2 regions of the Carnobacterium sp. 17-4 genome follow, and region 2 is predicted to be linked to the other one. Evidence: riboswitches for the same ligand, from Rfam matches in the RefSeq annotation. Region 2 holds a riboswitch; the other holds the start of a gene.
What was found. A riboswitch is a leader RNA that binds a small molecule or an ion and turns the genes downstream of it on or off. The one in region 2 is predicted to bind FMN.

Region 1: another riboswitch for FMN. It lies ahead of CAR_RS05155 (ECF transporter S component); the one in region 2 lies ahead of ribD (bifunctional diaminohydroxyphosphoribosylaminopyrimidine deaminase/5-amino-6-(5-phosphoribosylamino)uracil reductase RibD).

What each region holds. Positions count from the first base shown of each region.
Region 1 covers NC_015391.1:1,050,008-1,059,459, reverse strand. The annotation lists gene CAR_RS05170 (LysM peptidoglycan-binding domain-containing protein) at 1-83, opposite strand, end outside; gene CAR_RS05165 (RecQ family ATP-dependent DNA helicase) at 148-1,593, opposite strand; gene CAR_RS05160 (helix-turn-helix domain-containing protein) at 1,586-2,656, opposite strand; gene CAR_RS05155 (ECF transporter S component) at 2,846-3,427, opposite strand; FMN riboswitch at 3,568-3,691, opposite strand; gene CAR_RS05150 (sensor histidine kinase) at 3,770-5,566, opposite strand; gene CAR_RS05145 (response regulator transcription factor) at 5,575-6,300, opposite strand; gene CAR_RS05140 (pseudouridine synthase) at 6,522-7,259, opposite strand; gene scpB (SMC-Scp complex subunit ScpB) at 7,293-7,865, opposite strand; gene CAR_RS05130 (segregation/condensation protein A) at 7,867-8,640, opposite strand; gene CAR_RS05125 (GNAT family N-acetyltransferase) at 8,641-9,048, opposite strand; gene lysA (diaminopimelate decarboxylase) at 9,098-9,452, opposite strand, start outside.
Region 2 covers NC_015391.1:468,004-477,455, forward strand. The annotation lists gene CAR_RS02290 (SRPBCC family protein) at 1-325, opposite strand, end outside; gene CAR_RS02295 (ABC transporter ATP-binding protein) at 742-2,556, opposite strand; gene CAR_RS02300 (ABC transporter ATP-binding protein) at 2,549-4,297, opposite strand; gene CAR_RS02305 (MerR family transcriptional regulator) at 4,481-5,281, shown strand; gene CAR_RS02310 (enoyl-CoA hydratase/isomerase family protein) at 5,731-6,519, shown strand; FMN riboswitch at 6,943-7,057, shown strand; FMN riboswitch at 7,210-7,325, shown strand; gene ribD (bifunctional diaminohydroxyphosphoribosylaminopyrimidine deaminase/5-amino-6-(5-phosphoribosylamino)uracil reductase RibD) at 7,470-8,543, shown strand; gene CAR_RS02320 (riboflavin synthase) at 8,571-9,224, shown strand; gene CAR_RS02325 (bifunctional 3,4-dihydroxy-2-butanone-4-phosphate synthase/GTP cyclohydrolase II) at 9,243-9,452, shown strand, end outside.

The DNA.
Region 1 (9,452 bases), 580 kb from region 2:
TCCACTAAACTATCGTCATCATCAAATTTACGATTCCATGCTTTTTCTTTTTTTGGGTTATTTTTCGAATTTTTTTTACTCATCTTTTAGTACTCCTCCTAGGCTAAACTCTGTATTATTGTATCATTTTTACATAGAATTGTCTTATTAATTTCCTATTAAAAATAATTCCTTTATAGTTTCTTCCCAACTTTTTTCATTTCGAGAACCTATTTTTTGTTTTAAATCAGATTCGCCGTAAAAATCAGCGATTTCAAGACTGCAATTATTACAGCAACGATCTGGTTTGCCTTCTAATTTTTCATCAAAATAATGCAAGAGAAAGCTTCTTTTGCAACTTGATGTTTCAGCATAATCCATCATGTAATACAATTGTTGTTGTTTGTAAACAATTCTACTTTTTACTTGCTGCTTGGCTGTTTCAATAGATAGATTGGATTTTAAATAATTTTCTATTAGTTGCTTTTGGGAAGGACTGCAACTACCTTCTGGGATCACACCTTTTTTATACCCATATTCTAACATCTCAACTGTCGGTAATGTGTATTCTTGCAAACGAAATTGAATCATACTATCTCCTTGTTCATACAGCAATAGAGCCAAGCTTGGTTCTCCATCTCTGCCGCATCTTCCGACTTCTTGCAAATACGCTTCAGGACTTCCCGGAAGATGATAGTGAATAACAAATCGAATATTACTTTTATTGATGCCCATTCCAAATGCGCTCGTCGCACAAATAATATCAATTTCATTATGAACAAATTGCTGTTGTATTTTAATTTTGTCTTCTGATTCTATATCGGAGTGGTAACTTTCTGCAATAATGGTTGTTTTTGCACGAATCATTTCAGCAATTTCATCGGCAGTTTTCTTACTAGAAAAATAAATAATTCCTGGTTTCTTCAATTTTTCAATTTGATTCATTAAGTGCTGATTCTTGTCTCGGTCACAGATAATTGTAGAAAAAGCAATGTTTGAACGGTCGACTGAATAAACAATCTCCTTTGTATTTCCATCGTCAATATGCAATGACGTTAAAATTTCTTCTCGTACACGTTTTGTAGCTGTAGCGGTCAATGCCATGGTTAACGGGAAGTTTAGTTCTTTACGAACCAATCCTAAATCTAAGTAATCAGGTCTGAAATCCAGTCCCCACTGAGAGATACAATGGGCTTCGTCAATGGCAAAAAGACCAATTGGAACTTTTTTTAAATACGCCATCACATATTCTTGGTGAAGCATCTCAGGCGAAAGAAAAATAAATTTATATTGAGATAAATGCTTTAAAACCCATTCTTTTTCCTGTGCATTCATCAAACTGTTGATAGCTGCGACTCTTTTTTCACCGTTAAGCTTTAACTGTTCTACTTGGTCTTGCATTAAAGACAATAGAGGTGAAACAATCACTACAAGACCATTCAAACAATAACCTGTTAATTGATAACAAATTGATTTTCCTGTGCCAGTTGGCAGCATAACTAAGGTGTGTCGACCTTCCAAAGCTGCTAAAACCGCTTCCTCTTGCCCATTTCTAAAAGAGGTATACCCAAAATATTCCTCTAAATTTTGTTTGATGAGCTCTCTATTATTCATCGGTACGACTCCTTTCAACTTGGATCAATCTGTACCATGAAAATGGGACCTGAGGCATATCTTTTTCTAATTCCTCATAGCTAATCTTTTCATTAGATTGAAATGCCGTAACTAAATGTTGGTAATCGCTATCCGGTATTACACTAGAAATATCGAAATCCGGAAAAATAATAGCCAATTCAATGATGTGTTCTGAAATAGTATTTGCCTTTAATTTCCTCTTAAGTGCAATATTTTCAATAGAAAGTCCTTTATCTAAATAGTTTGCGGTCAATCTTGTACTTTGGCTTAGATTACTGTAGGGATCTCTGATACATTCTTGATAAATCAAATAAAATAGAGGATAGTTTTCTTTTTTTCGAACAACTTGATCCATTACTTGAATAATAGCATTTTGAAGTAAAAAAGCCATTTCTAACGCTTCAATTTTATGCATCGAAGCTAATTGAGTAATTGTTTTCCCAAATTTTTCATATCCTGTCAATTGTGACACCACTATTTCTGCAGCAAATGAATCCAAGTTTTTTAATACATGAATCCATTCTTTTCCAAAAGATTGAGCGAGATCTTGTTTATCCAATGGATTATTTTTCAACCAATTTTTTACCCAAAGTTGGTTTTTCCATTCTTTATTAACAGGTAAATAACGCTTATTTTGGTACCGTAATTCTGAAAGAACTTGGGTCAAAAACACAATTTTTTCCCAAAATTCCTTAGTAGCTTTTCCATTTAATAATTGATTTAAATTTGTGGGGTAAAAATGTTCAGAAAAATAGACTTCTACTTCTGCCTTCCCTTGTTCAGAAAGATAAAACTCTTCATTCGCATCGTTTGCTTTGATCCAACCTTTGGCAACGAAACCTTGAATCATCTGGTTATACTGTTCTCGTTTTAGATTGGGGAAAATTGAAAAAAACTTGATCATTTGGTAAGTATGCGCTTTGAACAAAATCGAAGCAGTTCTTTTTCCTATTAGAATATGGTATAGCGTTGAAGGTTTAATTGGGTAGTCTTTAGAATATAATGAAAGACAGAAAATCTGACTGTATAACGATTGCTCCAAGACATTCACCCTCATTTCAGATACTTTAACAACCGTAACAGCAACGCTGATAGATCGTTAAATCTAATATACCAAAAATAACTAATTTTAGGGTATTCTTTTATAAATTTTAATAAATATTAATCAGGAGCGAATGCATGATTTTAGAGATAAAAAAAGAAACCGCAATAAAATTGCGATTTCTCTCATTTATTTAAAACTAATTTTTGTCATTTGGTTACGAAACAACCAATTTTTTAATTTTGCAAAGATTAAGATAAATACTGTGCTTACTATTGCTCCTTTTATTATATTAAATGGTATAACACCCATTAAAAGATACTCTCTAATAGGTCCTACACTAAAGTTTAATACTTTTAAGTATAAAGGAAGTAAGAATAAATAATTTACAAATGATAGAACAACTGTTAAAGATACAGTTCCAATCACATTTGCAAAAACAATATTTTTCATATCATGAACTTTAGTCTTCATGATTAAATAGATTGGCAATGTATACGCGACAGAAGCTATAAAACTTGCAGTATCCCCAATGGGATATCCTGCGTCACCACCCGTTTGAATGTAATGCAGTAATGAACGTATGAACGCAACCATCACGCCTCCAACCGGACCGTATAAGAACATTCCAATCAAAACAGGAATATCACTAAAGTCTACTTTAAGAAAAGTAACTCCTGGAATTATTGGAAAGCCAAATGAAATCAAAATGGTTGCAAAAGCAGCCAACATGGAGATTCCCACCATTTTTTTCGTGTTACTAGTTTGCATAAAAATCCTCCTAAAAGGATTCATCAGCGTAGGCATTACTGAGTCTATTTAAATAAAAGCAATATAAAAATGCTCGTCCAAATTATCTTCAGATAGATAATTAAACAGAGCACTTGAACAATGATGCATATTCAAATAAACTCCATCTTCTTTATTCAGACTTTACTGTCGGTACTGGAATTTAACCAGTTCAACTAAATAATGCTATTTAGCTCGTGGACTATACCACCGGTCGGGAATTTCACCCTGCCCCTGAAGACGAATCTTTATATTTTTTTTAACATTTTAATTGTATATCATAATAAAAGAAAAATCAATAGTTACTTACTTTTTATTAATGAATCAATCGATATACGGTAAATGAACAACAAAAGTAGTATGCTCATTTATAACGCTTTTTACTTCGACAAAGCCGCCATGTGCTTCTATAATATTTTTAACAATGGATAAACCGATTCCTGTTCCTGTTTTATTGCCTTTCATCACAGTACGCGATTTATCAGCTTTATAAAATCGATCGAAAACATAAGGAACATCTTCTTCAGAAATTCCTGTTCCGTTATCCCTTACTTCAATCAAAATTTCATCCATTATTTTTTCTAAATGAACCCAAATTTCTACTTTCTTATTTTCTTTATTTGACAAACTAGTATGTCTGATCGCATTATTTATCAAGTTTACAAATACTTGGTTCATTTTGTCTTCATCCATATAATAAGAGTCTAAATTAGGATCAATCGTCAATTTCATCTCAATATTATTTTTTTCAGACATAGTAGCAAATCGCGTAAATAACTTATTGAAAAAGTCGTCTAACTGTACATCCAGTTTAATCAAATTAATAAAGCCCGCTTCCATTCTAGAACTATCGAGCATTTCGTTGACCATACGGTTCATTCGAATAGATTCTTCACCGATTATCTTAGCCATTTCTTTTTTTTCTTCTTGTGTTTCAGCTACATCATCCAAAATAGCTTCACTGTATCCTTGAATCATAACTAACGGTGTTCTTAATTCATGAGATATATTGTTGATAAAATCATTTCTCATAATATCAAGTCGTTTTTCTTTAGTAATGTCCTGAATAGAAACCAATACACCACGAACACTTTCTAAATTTTCATCAAAAAGTGGGATCAACGTTATATTGTAATAATAATCATCGATATTGTTTTCGTAACTTACTTTTTCTGGAAATTTGATAACAGAATCAATTCGATATTCTAACACTTCAGGTATGATTGTTTTCATCACTTGATCTGATCGATACAAGTGTTGTAAGTATTCATCTCCAAGTGGATTAGACATCAACAATGTTTTATCTTGATTGTAATACAATACTCCAGTCGAGATGGACGTCACAATATTTTCTAATAATTCTTTTTCTTGTCTAGTTGCTGCTCCTGTTACTTCCAATGATTTACCCATCTTATTCATAGCCAGCGCTAATTGAGCTAACTCATCTTTGTAATTCGAATGCGTTTGTTTTGAGAAATCATTTTTAGCATAATCGTAAGCAATATCTCTCAATTGAGTTAAAGGATGGCCTAGTCTACGTTGGAAATAATAAAACAATAAAATTCCTATTATGATATAAAGAATCAAATTCGCAATTGACCACATCGCCATTCTACTATGGGTTTTATTTAAAAATGATAAATCTCCATAGATGTACAGTTTACCCTCTTGATTATTAAGGTTAAAATGCTTAATCTTCATGATGAAAGGTGTTTTTGATTTTCCATCAAATTTAACTTCATCTTTAACTAAAGCGTCTTTTCCACTATTTAATGCTGCGTTCACTTGAGTGGTAGCTTTAACTTTTTCTATAGCTTTTAATTGTTTATCCAAATCAATGTTTGAAGAATAAACTATAGGTTCATCTCCTTGTTGGATACTTAAAAAAAGATGTGAATTAAAAGCTCTTATTTTATCTAAATTATCTATTAAAAAATTTGGATTTTCTTCAGACATGGCTGCAATAGTATCCATTGAACTTTCAAAATCTTTTATATAATTTTCTTCAATATTTTTTTTATAAATCATTCCATATACTTGAGTTGAGGTAAAAAAACAAAAACCTATAGCTAACATGGTTACTACCCAAGTACGGGTTACTAGGCTATTTAGTCTAAACATATCCCAACCTACTTTTCAGATTCTTCTGGAAAAGAATTAAATTTATAACCAAGACCCCATACGGTCACAATCATTTTTGCGGCCGGTTCAGAATGCTTCGTTAATTTTTCTCTTAAGCGCTTAACATGAGTATCTACCGTTCTTAAATCGCCAAAAAACTCATACTTCCATACTTCACGTAAGAGTTGTTCTCTTCCAAAAATTTGATCCGGAGATTGTGCTAGATACAATAATAAATCATATTCCTTTGGAGTCAAGTTAACAGCGTTTCCATCTGCCAAGACACGATGAGATTGGTCATCTATTTCAAAATGAGGCATTTTAATTAAATCAGGATTATCTTTTTCTTTTGGTTTTCCGCTTTGGGTTCTTTTTAGAATAGCCGATACTCTTAAAACAACTTCTCTTGGACTAAATGGTTTAACAATATAATCATCTGCACCAACTTCAAATCCCTCTATACGACTAACTTCTTCCCCTTTAGCGGTCAACATCATAATCGGAGTATTTTTACTTTCTCTTATTTTCTCAGCAGCTTGAATACCATCCATTTTAGGAAGCATCAAATCTAGCAGGATTAAATCGTAATCATTTTCTAAAGCCATCTTAACAGCATCTTCTCCATTATCAGCTTCAGAAATAACATAATTTTCTCTCTCTAAATACATTTTTAATAGTCTACGAATACGATCTTCGTCATCTACTACTAATAGATGCATTGCATCATTTCCCATTATATTTCCACCTCATTATTTTCCTGTAGCACTTACCTATAGTAATTTAGTCTAATATCAGTATACACAACATTTGTTGCAATTTTCAACTAATTGACATAATTCCTTGGTGAAATACTAAAACGTTCTCAAAAAGAAGTACGTACTCTAAAAAAACTGCTTCATTTATTTGTTTATAAAAAAAGAGCTTGATTTTTTATCCAAGCTCTTTACGCATTTATTTACTTTGTTTTGTTTTCTTCTTGAGTTGCTGAATTACGCAATTGATAGATTTCAAATGTCTTTAATTCACGCCATTCGCCTGTTTGCAATCCGTCCAACGTTAATGTGCCATAAGATTCTCTTTTTAATTTTTCTACTGGATGGCCAATAGCTTGAAACATGTTTTTCACTTGTCTATTGCGACCTTCATGTATGGTTAATTCGACCATAGTAATATCTTTTGCTCGATCAGCCGAAAGGATTTTAGCTTTAGCTGGTGCCGTTTTTTTACCTTCAATAACGATCCCTTTTTCAAGCTTATTCAGTGCCTTTCTATCGACTAAACCTTTTACTTTAGCCACATACGTTTTATCTATTTGATACTTGGGATGCATCAATAATTGGGAAAGTTCTCCGTCATTTGTTAACATCAATGCTCCTGTTGTGTCATAGTCTAATCGGCCTACCGGGTAAATTCGTTGCTCTATATTAGTAAATAAATCCGTTACTACAGGTCGTCCCTTATCATCTGAAACGGCTGTAATCATATTTCTAGGTTTATTTAATAAAAAATAGACCGGTTCTTCTCTATAAATTGGAACTCCATCTACTTCTACTACATCAGAATTCCCAATTTGAATTCCCATTTCTTTAACAACTTTTCCATTTACTTTAACATGTCCCTTAGAAATAAGTTCCTCTGATTTACGACGCGAGGCAACCCCCGCATGAGCTAAAACTTTTTGCAATCTTTCCATAATTTCTCCTTCGTACAACTCTATTTTTTATTCTTATTCAAACTGCTGGTTAAAACGTTCAAAAAATAAATCTGATTCTTTTTCGCTAGCTTCAGTTTCTAATTCAGTTATCTTAGGTAATTCATTTAAATCTTTAAGACCAAAGTAATCCATAAAATAGTCCGAAGTCCCATATAAAATAGCTCTTCCAGGACCTTCTGCTCGTCCTTTTGGTTCAATCAATCCTCTAAGAGTGAGTTTTTGTAGTGCTCCGCTTGTTTGTACTCCTCGTATCTCATCAATCTCCATACGAGTCAAAGGCTGCTTATAGGCTATAATAGCAAGTGTTTCTAATGCTGCCTGTGAAAGGTTAGTGGTTAAAGGTGAGATAGCATATTTTTTTATGACATCTGCATACTCTTTTTTAGTCGCTAGTTGATACTGATTTCCTACTTCAAGCAACATCAGCCCTCTGGCAGTCATCGTTTCATACTCTTTTTGAAGTCGCATTAAAAATTGATACGCTTGTTGAGTTGAACACTCTAAAAGACTCGAAATTTCCTCTAGTGTCATCCCTTCATCTCCAGCTACAAAGAGCAGTGCTTCAATTGCTGCTAATTCATCCATACTACTCATCACCTATTTCTTCTGTTTCTGATGGATAGACAATAATATCTCCATAGGTTATTTCTTGTTGAATGTAAATATCTTTCTCCTTAATGAGTTCAAGTAAAGCCATAAAGGTCGTTACCATTTCATTTTTTGTTGGCTCTTCAAAAAAACCTGCAAACAAAACTCCTTGATTGGCTTTTACATTTCTTAGTTTCCCCATGATAAAATCCATTTTTTCATTAATAGAAGTCTCTTCAGCTTTAATTTTTGTTTGTAAAGGAACCTTTTTCATTTTCTTATTAAACATTTCTTGAAAAGCAGCTACTAAATCAAATGTACTGATTTGAAGAGGTTCAAGAGGAACTTTTTCTTGTAACAGCTCTAAATTAGCTGGCTCCTTAGAAAAATACTGACTTCGTTCTTCTTCTTTTACTTTTAGTAAAGCGGCAGCTGATTTAAATTTTTTGTATTCTAACAATTGTTCTACTAAGGCATCTCGGGGATCTTCGCCAGAATCATAAAAACCTTCATCTTCTTGATCTGCATCGATCTCCTGTTTAGGCAATAGAAGTTTGCTTTTAATGGCCATTAACGTAGCAGCCATAACTAAATAATCGCCTGCAACATCTAGTTGCAATACTTTCATTGCTCGAATGTAATTTAAATATTGTGACGTTACATCAGCAATTGGGATATCGTAAATATCGATTTCTAAATGTTTAATTAAGTGTAGCAATAAGTCTAACGGCCCTTCAAATGCATCAATCTTTATAGTTATATCAGATGACATCTAACCCTCGCCTTTTTCATCAGTTACTAAGATCTGCTGTTGGTTTTGTTTACTTTTTTCTTGTTCCCACTTAGCAACCAAAGCGGACGTTTCTAATGTTCCCATTATTTTTTTTTGTGGAAAACGACGTTCTAAAGCTTCTAACATTTTATAACTAATGCCTTCATTTCTAAATGAAGGATTGATTGAAATATGCCTTAACAGTATCATGTCATTCCCAATTTCTACGCCTATTACACCTATGATATCCTGAGTGTCCTCACTTTTCCATAAATAAAGTTTACGATCTTCTTTACTTTGATACCAATCCATTTCATCTTGCAAACGTGAAACGTCTTTTAAATCTGGAACGAATGAGAGTAATCCCATTGAAATTTTTTCATAGTCATTTTTGTAATCGAGTAACATAATTTCCTCCTAGCGCTTTAAGCTTGCAGTACTACCGATTAGTGCCTATCTATTGATACAGAGAGCAATCTAATCTCATTAAGTCTGCATAACTTTCTCGCTTAATAGCCAAAAAATCTTTTCCATTTTCAACAAAAACTACTGGTGGTCTTGGAATGCGGTTGTAATTGCTTGCCATTGCATAACCATAAGCACCAGTACTAAATACAGCTAAAATGTCAGTGGCATCTGCTTTTGGCAGTGGCAAATCCCAAATTAACATATCTCCAGACTCACAACATTTCCCAGCTATAGAGTAAGTTTCTTCTACTGCATCTGCTACACGATTAGCCAAAACTCCTGTATATTTCGCATCGTATAAGGCTGGTCTGATGTTATCCGTCATACCGCCATCAATGGCTAAA
Region 2 (9,452 bases):
CTTCACTAAAACCAGACATCTCAAAATGTAAATCTGTCTTTCCATCTGTATTCTCTGTTAAAGTCCATACAACGGTTGTTGTTTCTCCTGCACTTGCCCAAGTATAAGATAATTTTTTCGGTTCATCTACTTCGAGTACTTCTCCGTTAACAATGCCATCCCAATATTCATTTGGTTCAGATTTAAATTGAAAAGTGTGTCCTACAACTGGTTTGAAATCGTTTGCCCATATCCACTGTTCCAGAAGATCCGATACTGTTAATGCCTTCCATACTTGGTTAATTGAACTTGCATATTGAAAATCTAACATTACATCTGCTGTCATTATTCTTTCCTCCAGTACTTTTATTTTTTGTTCCAATAAACTATCTAAATGAACTAATTTTTCGTTCCAGAAATCTTCGTAAAAAGATACTCAATTACGAACTTCTTTCAATGGCTTGGCATTCAATTGGTGTCTTAGTTATTATTTATTGTACAATACATTTTGGTTTTCTTGTTAATTTATTAACTCCAAAATTACCTACAAGTTCTACCACTACTTGATAAACGCTCTAGTGTGGTGATTGCTCACATGAGTATTGAAAAAGTAAGGCATTCGGTGGCAATCAATGGAAAATAATGATGTCGTTACGGAGGCACGGATGTTTATTCAAATAAGAACTGAAAAAAGAGCTAGAAACAGAAACTGTTCCTAGCTTTTTTTGTCCAGTATTCACTTTTTACATAATACTATTAGACTTATGCTGATTGGAATTGGCTTTGATAAAGATCAGCATAGAAGCCGTCTTTTTCTAACAATTCATGGTGGCTTCCAGTTTCAATAATATTCCCTTTGTCCATAACTAAAATAAGATCTGCATTTTTAATCGTCGACAATCGATGGGCAATCACAAAGCTGGTTCTGTCCAACATGAGATGATCGATTGCTTGTTGGATTTTAATTTCCGTTTTAGTATCGATACTGGAAGTTGCTTCATCTAAAATCATGACTTTCGGATCTGATAAAATGGTCCGAGCAATGGTTAACAATTGCTGTTGACCTTGAGAAATCATATTGTTTTCACTCGAAATAATCGTATCATAACCTTCCGGTAACGTTTGGATAAACGAGTCACACTGCGCTTTTTTAGCTGCGGCAATAACTTCTTCTCGAGTAGCGTCTTTCTTTCCATAACTGATATTTTCAGCAATGGTTCCTTCAAACAACCACGTATCTTGCAATACCATACCAAACTGTTTTCTTAGATCATGTCTGGTTAGGGTGCTCGTGTCGATTCCATCAAATAAAATAGAACCACTATTAATTTCATAGAAACGCATCAATAAGTTTACAAGCGTTGTTTTTCCAGCACCTGTAGGACCTACGATAGCAATCGTCTTTTGGGGTTCTGCAATAAAATTAACGTCTTTCATAATCAATTGGTTTTTGTTGTAGCCAAAGCTGACATGAGAAAATTCGATTTGACCAAGTGGATTATCAATCACATTAGCCTTTTGGATATCTGGAACTTCATTTTCTTCATCTAAAACTTCATAAATCCGTTCAATGGCAGCTAAACAACCTTGAAGCATGTTTACGACGTAAGAAGCTTCTGTAATAGGGTCTGAAATTTGATTAACGTATTGTAGAAATGCTTGAAGCAATCCAATCGTTATCGTTCCTTGGATGGCTAAAGTAGCACCCATTAACGCACTGCTGATATACGCTAATTGAGTAATGCTTCTCATGATAGGGTAAATCGCGAAGTTAACAAATTGGGCCTTTTTATGAGCTTTATACTGGTCGTCGATTAATTGATTGGCTTTTTGAATGACTTCTTCTTGTTTATTAAAAGCTTTAATAATCGTGGTTCCAGAATAATATTCCTCCGTAGCGCCACTCAATTTTCCTAAGGTATACATATTGTCGCCAAATAACGTTTGATTTTTTTTAGAAATAACTTTCGTGACGATAATGTTGATCAGGATCATAAAAATAATAATCAAGGATAAACGTCCGCTAACATAAATCATTAGACTCAACCCAGCAACGACAATGATGATTGAACTAATAAATTGATTAAAACTCATAATAATAAAGTTCGCTACTTTATCCGCATCGGCTGTTGTTCGACTTAATAGATCGCCCACTTGCGTTTGATCGTAAAAATTTAATGGCAATTTATTTAGTTTAGCTGTTATTTTCTTGCGTAAGGTTAGACTGGCTTCTTCGCTGACAGTGGCGATTAAATATTCCTGGAAGTAATTACAAACAAACGTGATTCCAGCAATGAACAATAATATTAAAAGAGGTCCCGTGATCGCAGCTCGAATACTTTCCATCATTGAAGCACCCGGTGATCTTACAGCTTCAATTAGTCCATCAATAGCTTGAGCTGTAACTAAAGGAATCGAGACATAGGCTAATGTGCCAATGATGTTTGAAAGAATAGCTGGAATGGTTTTCTTTTTTTGGAGCATTAGCAGTTCGAAAAAATAGTGAACGGCTTTTTTTAGATTTTTTGGTTTTTCTGAGTCTAGTTCTTCTAAAAGCACTTGTTCTTTTTTAGACATTTTCTGTCACCTCACTTTTAGACTGCATATTTTGAGATCTAGCTAATTCTTGATAGACAGGATTTTTTTCAATTAATTCTGAATGGGTTCCTTTACCCACAATTTTACCTTCATTTAAGACGATGATTTGATCGGCATCAATGATCGTGCTGATTCTTTGGGCAATGATCAACGTTACCGCATCTTTCAATTCTGGTTTTAAAGCGGCTCTTAGTTTCGCATCTGTTTTATAATCCAGTGCCGAAAAACTATCGTCAAATACATAAATCTGAGATTTCTTTATCAATGCACGTGCGATTGCCAAACGTTGTTTTTGTCCGCCAGAAAAATTGGTTCCTCCTTGAGCTACCAAGGCATTAAATTGCTGATCCTGTTCTTCTATAAACGGTAAGGATTGAGCAACCTGAGCAGCATGTCTCAATTCGTCAATCGTAGCTTCTTTATTTCCATCTAAAATATTATCCTGGATGGTTCCACTAAATAGAAATGCTCGTTGTGGGACGTAGCTGATCAATGAACGAAGGTCTTTTTGAGAAAGTTTGCTGATATCTGTACCGTGTATCAAAATGCGACCCTTTTGAATGTCATTGAACCGTAAAAGGATTTTAGCAATCGTACTTTTACCGGAGCCCGTTCCACCAACGATAGCCAATACTTCACCTGTATTGATGGAAAAATCCATGTCTTCTAAGACTGATTTGTCAGCACCTTGGTACTTAAACGTTACATTTTCAAATGACAAAGCAGGCTGCACAGTAACATCTACTTTTTCGTTTAACTGAATTTCATCTTCCACTTCTGGCTGAAGCGTCAGTACTTCTTGAAGTCTATTTAATGATGCGATTGCTCTTGGTATATTAAACATGATCAAAGCGGTCATGATAAATGAAGACATTGTGATGACTGAGTACCCTATAACGGCAGTAATGGAACCTACTTGAATGCTGTTTTCTGCAACTAATGAACTGCCCACCCAAATAATAGGGATCATCGTAAGGGCGTTCAGGCTAAAAGCAACAGGTGTTAGAAAGGCAAAGTACTTATTGATCCGAATCATGTTAGCAGCAAAATCATTAAAACTACCATCAACTTTATTCTTTTCATATTCTGCATTATCAAACGCACGAATAATTTTTACGCCTTTAAAAAATTGTCTAACAAGCATCGTCATTTTATCCATCTTTTTCTGGATGTTATTAATCAAGCGAGTAGATTTGAACATCACGGCAGTAATCACACCGATAAAAATAAGAATGGATACAAGTGGAATGACCATCATAATAGGGGAAATCCGATAAGCCAATACTATAGAAATGACTGCCATAAATGGACTTGGTAAAACCATTTGAAAGAGAGACAAAGTGACTTCTTGAATATTGACAACATCACTAGACGTTCTCGTGACTAAAGAGGCCACACCAATTTTATTAGTGTCATTTAGTGACAAATCTTGTATTTTTCTAAATAGTTTTTTACGTGTTTCTTTTCCAAAACGTGAAGCAATTTCAGAAGTATAGTAACTTCCAAGCACTCCAACAACGGCACCTATAAGTATAGTAAGCAACATCTGGACTCCAATAGAAGAAACGACGCTGGTATTTTTTTCTAAAATGCCTTTATCAATGAGTTGAGCGATTAAATAAGGAATGAATAGAGTTGCTACTGATTGAAGTAAAATTAAGCTACTTGTAGCGAGGACAAGCAGTTTGTTTTTCTTTAAAAATGTAAAAAATAAATGCATATTGTTCATGTCTCCTTTTAGTTATTCGGATAAACTTAGCACAAGTTTATAATAAAACCAATTCATTAGCATAGGAGGGGGCACTATGCTTTGAAATAAGCGAATAATAGCAGTATAATCTGTATAGCGACTATACAGTCAAGTTTTATTTTCAAAAATTGTGTACGGGAAGAGAGGAATCAGATGGAAAAGGAATATCTAACCATTAGTCAGTTTTCAGTTTTATCTGGAATTAGTCGAAAGACCCTTATTTATTATGACAAAATCAATTTGTTCTCACCTAAAATGGTTACAGATAAAAGGTATCGAATGTATGAAGAAAAACAATTAGATACCATTAGTGTGATCTATATTTTAAGAGAATTAGGGAAACCAATTAATGAAATAAAAATCTATTTACAAGAACGAACTCCAGAAAAAATGCTGTCATTATTTCAAGAAGAACAAAAACAGATTGATAAAAAAATTAGTACGTTACAGCAATACAAAGATATGTTGGAAAAAAGAATAGAGTTAACAAAATTGGCAGATGTAATAACTGTAGGAAAACTAACCTTTATCCAGCAAGAAAAGAAGCCGATACTAATCGGTAAAAAAATAAATCAACAATACAATGAAGCCCTTATTGATTTTTATTCACTTATTGACCAACAACACATTGTCCAAGGTTTTCCAATAGGAGCGATTATTGGGAAAAATGAATTGGCCAAGGGAGAGTTTTCAAATTTTAGTTATTTCTATATCAATAAATCGACTGAAGATAAAAATCAGGTAAGTATAAAACCTGAAGGATGTTATGCAGTTATGTATGATTATTGTGATTACAATAAAACAGGAAAACTATATCAAAAAATGTTGGATGGTCTAGCAAAAAAGGGTTATGAGATTGATGGGGACGCCTATGAAGAATACATTATTGATGAAGTGGCAGAAAAAAATCCAGAAAAGTATTTGGTGAAGGTAATGATTAAAGTAAAAAAATAAAAATGAAGTGTGCTTTTATAAACTAATTTATGTGAATCATTACCCGTTTCAATAAGTAATCAAGAGAAGGATAAATAAAAGTAAAACTGAAATGTTAATATATTAGCATTTCAGTTTTTTAAAGTTCATTAATAATTAAAGGTAAAATGAACTTTATGGAAAAAATACAGGATTTTCTTTATAAGTCAGTAAAATAGTTTTAACCGAAGCAACTATAGAATTAGTTTAGTTAAGAAATTCATACAGGTCATTAGCTTTGCTAATACCCTGTATGAATAATGGTAATTTGTATCGAATGAGATATAGGAATATACTGAACGTGTAAAAAGAAATCGCTTTCTGCATGGTCGAAAATTATTACCATAAAATGAATTTCCTACTGATTTTGTAAGAAAGCTATTGCTGCTAAGTCGTCCGTATTATTGTCAGAAAAGAGGGGGTAAGTAGAAATGTATAAAACAATCCTGTATGAAGAAAAAGAGAATATTGCGTACATCACTTTTAATAGACCTGAAGTAGGAAATGCCTTCTCAGAAGTTTCATTTCGAGAGATTCCAGAAGCTTTAACGAAAGCATCAGAAGATGGTAATATTCGTGCAGTGGTTTTGGCAGGAAAAGGAAAGTTGTTCTGTGGAGGAGGAGACATCAACCAATTTAAAGAGATGATAGAAAAAGATGATGAAGGGATTCCAGAACATTTGGTCGAAGCTACAGGGGCAATGGGTCGTGCCATTCGAAACTGCAGCAAACCGGTTATTGCTTCTATCAATGGAGCGGCAGCGGGCGCGGGCATGGGGGTAGCATTAGCAGCTGATTTTCGTATCATGGAGAAACGCAGCTCTCTTGTTACAGCCTTTATAGGCATGGGATTACCAGGAGACACAGGTGTACTTTATTTATTGCAAAAGATGGTAGGGATCTCAATAGCAACAGAATTGTTAATGTTTTCTAAACCTATCAAAGGAGAGCGTGCATTTGATTTAGGTTTGGCAAATAAAGTGGTTGAAGATGGCACATTAGAGGAAGAAACATGGGCATTTGCAAAAAAAGTAGCTTCATTACCAACACAGACGGTTTCCTATCAAAAGCAACTTTCCAATGAGTTTTTTTATAGTGATTTAGAGAAATTCAATCATAGAGAGGCACAACTGATGCATCTGTCTTCTTTAACAGATGATCATAAAGAGGCTGTCACGGCGTTTCTTGAAAAAAGAGCACCTCACTTCAGAGGACACTGAATTAAGTTGTTCATGTAAAAAAGCGATTAATAGACTTCTGAAAAACAGCCTCGGAAGTTTTAAATAAACGGCATCCTAAATGTAGGGAAAGCACCAAAATTTAAAAACACATTAAAAGCATTGGAAGGTTATATTCTTGAGCAATTTGAAAATGGATGCAACCAGTTAATAATTTTGTATAGTTTAAATAGTTATGAAGATGAACCTTTAAAGGAAACTGAAGAAATCTACCTAGTTGATTTAAATTATCAAGATTTGTATTATCGTGCAGGTAGATTAGTAAAAATAAAAAAGTAAGTAAGAATGATTTTTATCCTTTAGAAAGTACTTTTAGTACACTTAGTAATAAAGGTAGTCGGACAGTTAAAATAAAAGACATTGACATCTCTTGTATTTAAATATATTCTTACATTATAAAAGTAAATTAGTCTTCAGGGCAGGGTGCAAGTCCCTACCGGTGGTAAAGCCCACGAGCCGCAAGGCAGATTCGGTTAGATTCCGAAGCCGACAGTATAGTCTGGATAAAGCGAAGACAAAGTAATTGCAGAGAAGTTAAGATAGCTATAGTCTTTTTTGGACAGATAGCTATCATGAATTTGTGAAGCAACTATTAACTAGTCTTATTTAGCTATAAGTCGAAGCCCTGGATATAAAAATCTGGGGCTTTTTTGTGTCGAAAAGTAAAAATTGAATAGTCTTCAGGGCAGGGTGCAAGTCCCTACCGGTGGTAAAGCCCACGAGCCGTAAGGCAGATTCGGTTAGATTCCGAAGCCGACAGTTATAGTCTGGATAAAGCGAAGACAAAGTTTACAAAAATCAAAAAGTAACCGAGTACAGAGTATTCGGAGTTATTTGTTGAGTCTTGTAAGCAAAAAAATGATGAAAGCCCTGAGAGTATATTCTTGGGGCTTTTTTAAATTGAATGGAGTGAGAGATTGGATGAATTGTACATGAGGATGGCACTGGACTTGGCAAGAAAGGGAAAAGGGTGGACAACTCCTAATCCTTTAGTTGGAGCGGTCATTGTAAAAGGTGGAAGAGTTATTGGGCAAGGATATCATCAAAAATATGGACAGCCTCATGCGGAAGTAAATGCTATTGTATCAGCAAAAAAAGATGTGACTGGAGCAACGTTGTATGTCACGTTAGAACCTTGTTCTCATTTTGGGAAAACACCACCTTGTTCAGACTTATTGATAGACAAGAATATTAAACGAGTAGTCGTGGGCACACTTGATCCAAACCCACTAGTTGCTGGAAAAGGAATTGAAAGACTTCGTAGCAACGGAATTGAAGTAGTTACTGGTGTATTAGAAGAAGAGAGTCAAAAATTGAATGAGATCTTTATAAAATACATTGTCACAAAAGAACCATTTGTGGTTATGAAAAATGCGATGTCACTAGATGGAAAAATCGCTACAGTGACAGGCGAATCTCAATGGATTTCTGGTGAGTCATCTAGGAAACAAGTTCATTCTTTGCGCCATGAATTAGCGGGAATCATGGTCGGTATTGAAACGATTATCAAGGATGACCCACAACTAACTTCTAGAACACTAAACAGTCGTAATCCTATTAGAATTGTTGTGGATAGTCAGCTAAGAATCCCAATCGCCTCAAAGGTATTAACCCAACAAGATAAAGCGAAGACAATTGTGGCTACCACCAAAAGAGCCAATAATGAAAAATTAGAAACTTTAAAGCAAATGGGGATTGAAGTGATTGTGACTAAAGAAAAATATGGAAGAGTTGATTTACAAGAATTAATGAAGGTAGTAGGAGCTAAAGGAATCGATAGTATCTTACTGGAAGGCGGTGCAACTTTGAATTTCTCGGCTTTGGAAGAAGGGATCGTGGACAAAATACAGTCCTATATTGCACCAAAAATCATCGGAGGAAAAGAGGCTAAAACAGCTGTAGAAGGGGCAGGAGTTCACTCATTAAAAAGTGCTTTTCAAATTGATCGGATGACGCCTGTGATGGTCGGAGAAGATCTGTTTGTGGAAGGCTATATTGTTAAATAAAGAGAAACAATCGATTGGAGGGAAAGCATGTTTACAGGAATTATTGAGGAGATGGGAACGATTCAATCAATCAAACGAGGTGAAAAGTCTTCAATACTCAAAATAAAGGGACAAAAAGTATTGCAAGGGACTCGTATCGGAGATAGTATCTCGACAAATGGCATTTGTTTGACCGTGACGAAGATAGGAAATGATTCCTTTGATGCGGATGTCATGTCCGAATCGTTAAAACGGACGAACATAGGGGAATTAGCGCCTGGAAGTTACGTCAACTTGGAACGAGCATTAAGTTTGGAAACGCGTCTTGGTGGCCATATGGTGAGTGGCCATATCGATGGAACAGGAGAGATAAGAGAAATGAAGCGTGAGGATAATGCCGTTTGGATCACGGTTGAAACAAGTCCTAAATTATTGCGTTACATTATCGAGAAAGGTTCTATAGCGATTGACGGAGTTAGTTTGACAGTTGTGACAGTAGATGATCAGTCGTTCAAGGTTTCTGTCATTCCTCATACCGGTGAAGAGACAGTTCTATTGCGTAAGCAACTTGGAGATGCTGTAAATCTTGAATGCGATATGATTGGAAAATATGTTGAAAAATTATTAGGATTGGATTCGAAAGTACCAGTTCAAGAGAGTCAAGTAACGACAAGTTTTTTGAAAGATAACGGGTTCTTTTAGAACAGAATGGAGAGACTTATGTTTAATACAATCGAAGAATTGCTTGCTGATTTAAGAGCTGGAAAAAACATTTTATTGGTAGATGATGAAGACAGAGAAAATGAAGGAGACATTATTTGTGCGGCTGAATTTGCTACTACAGAAAATGTGAACTTTATGGCTAGTTATGCCAAAGGTCTAATATGTATGCCTATGCCTAAAAGCTATACAAAGAAGTTCGCATTGCCA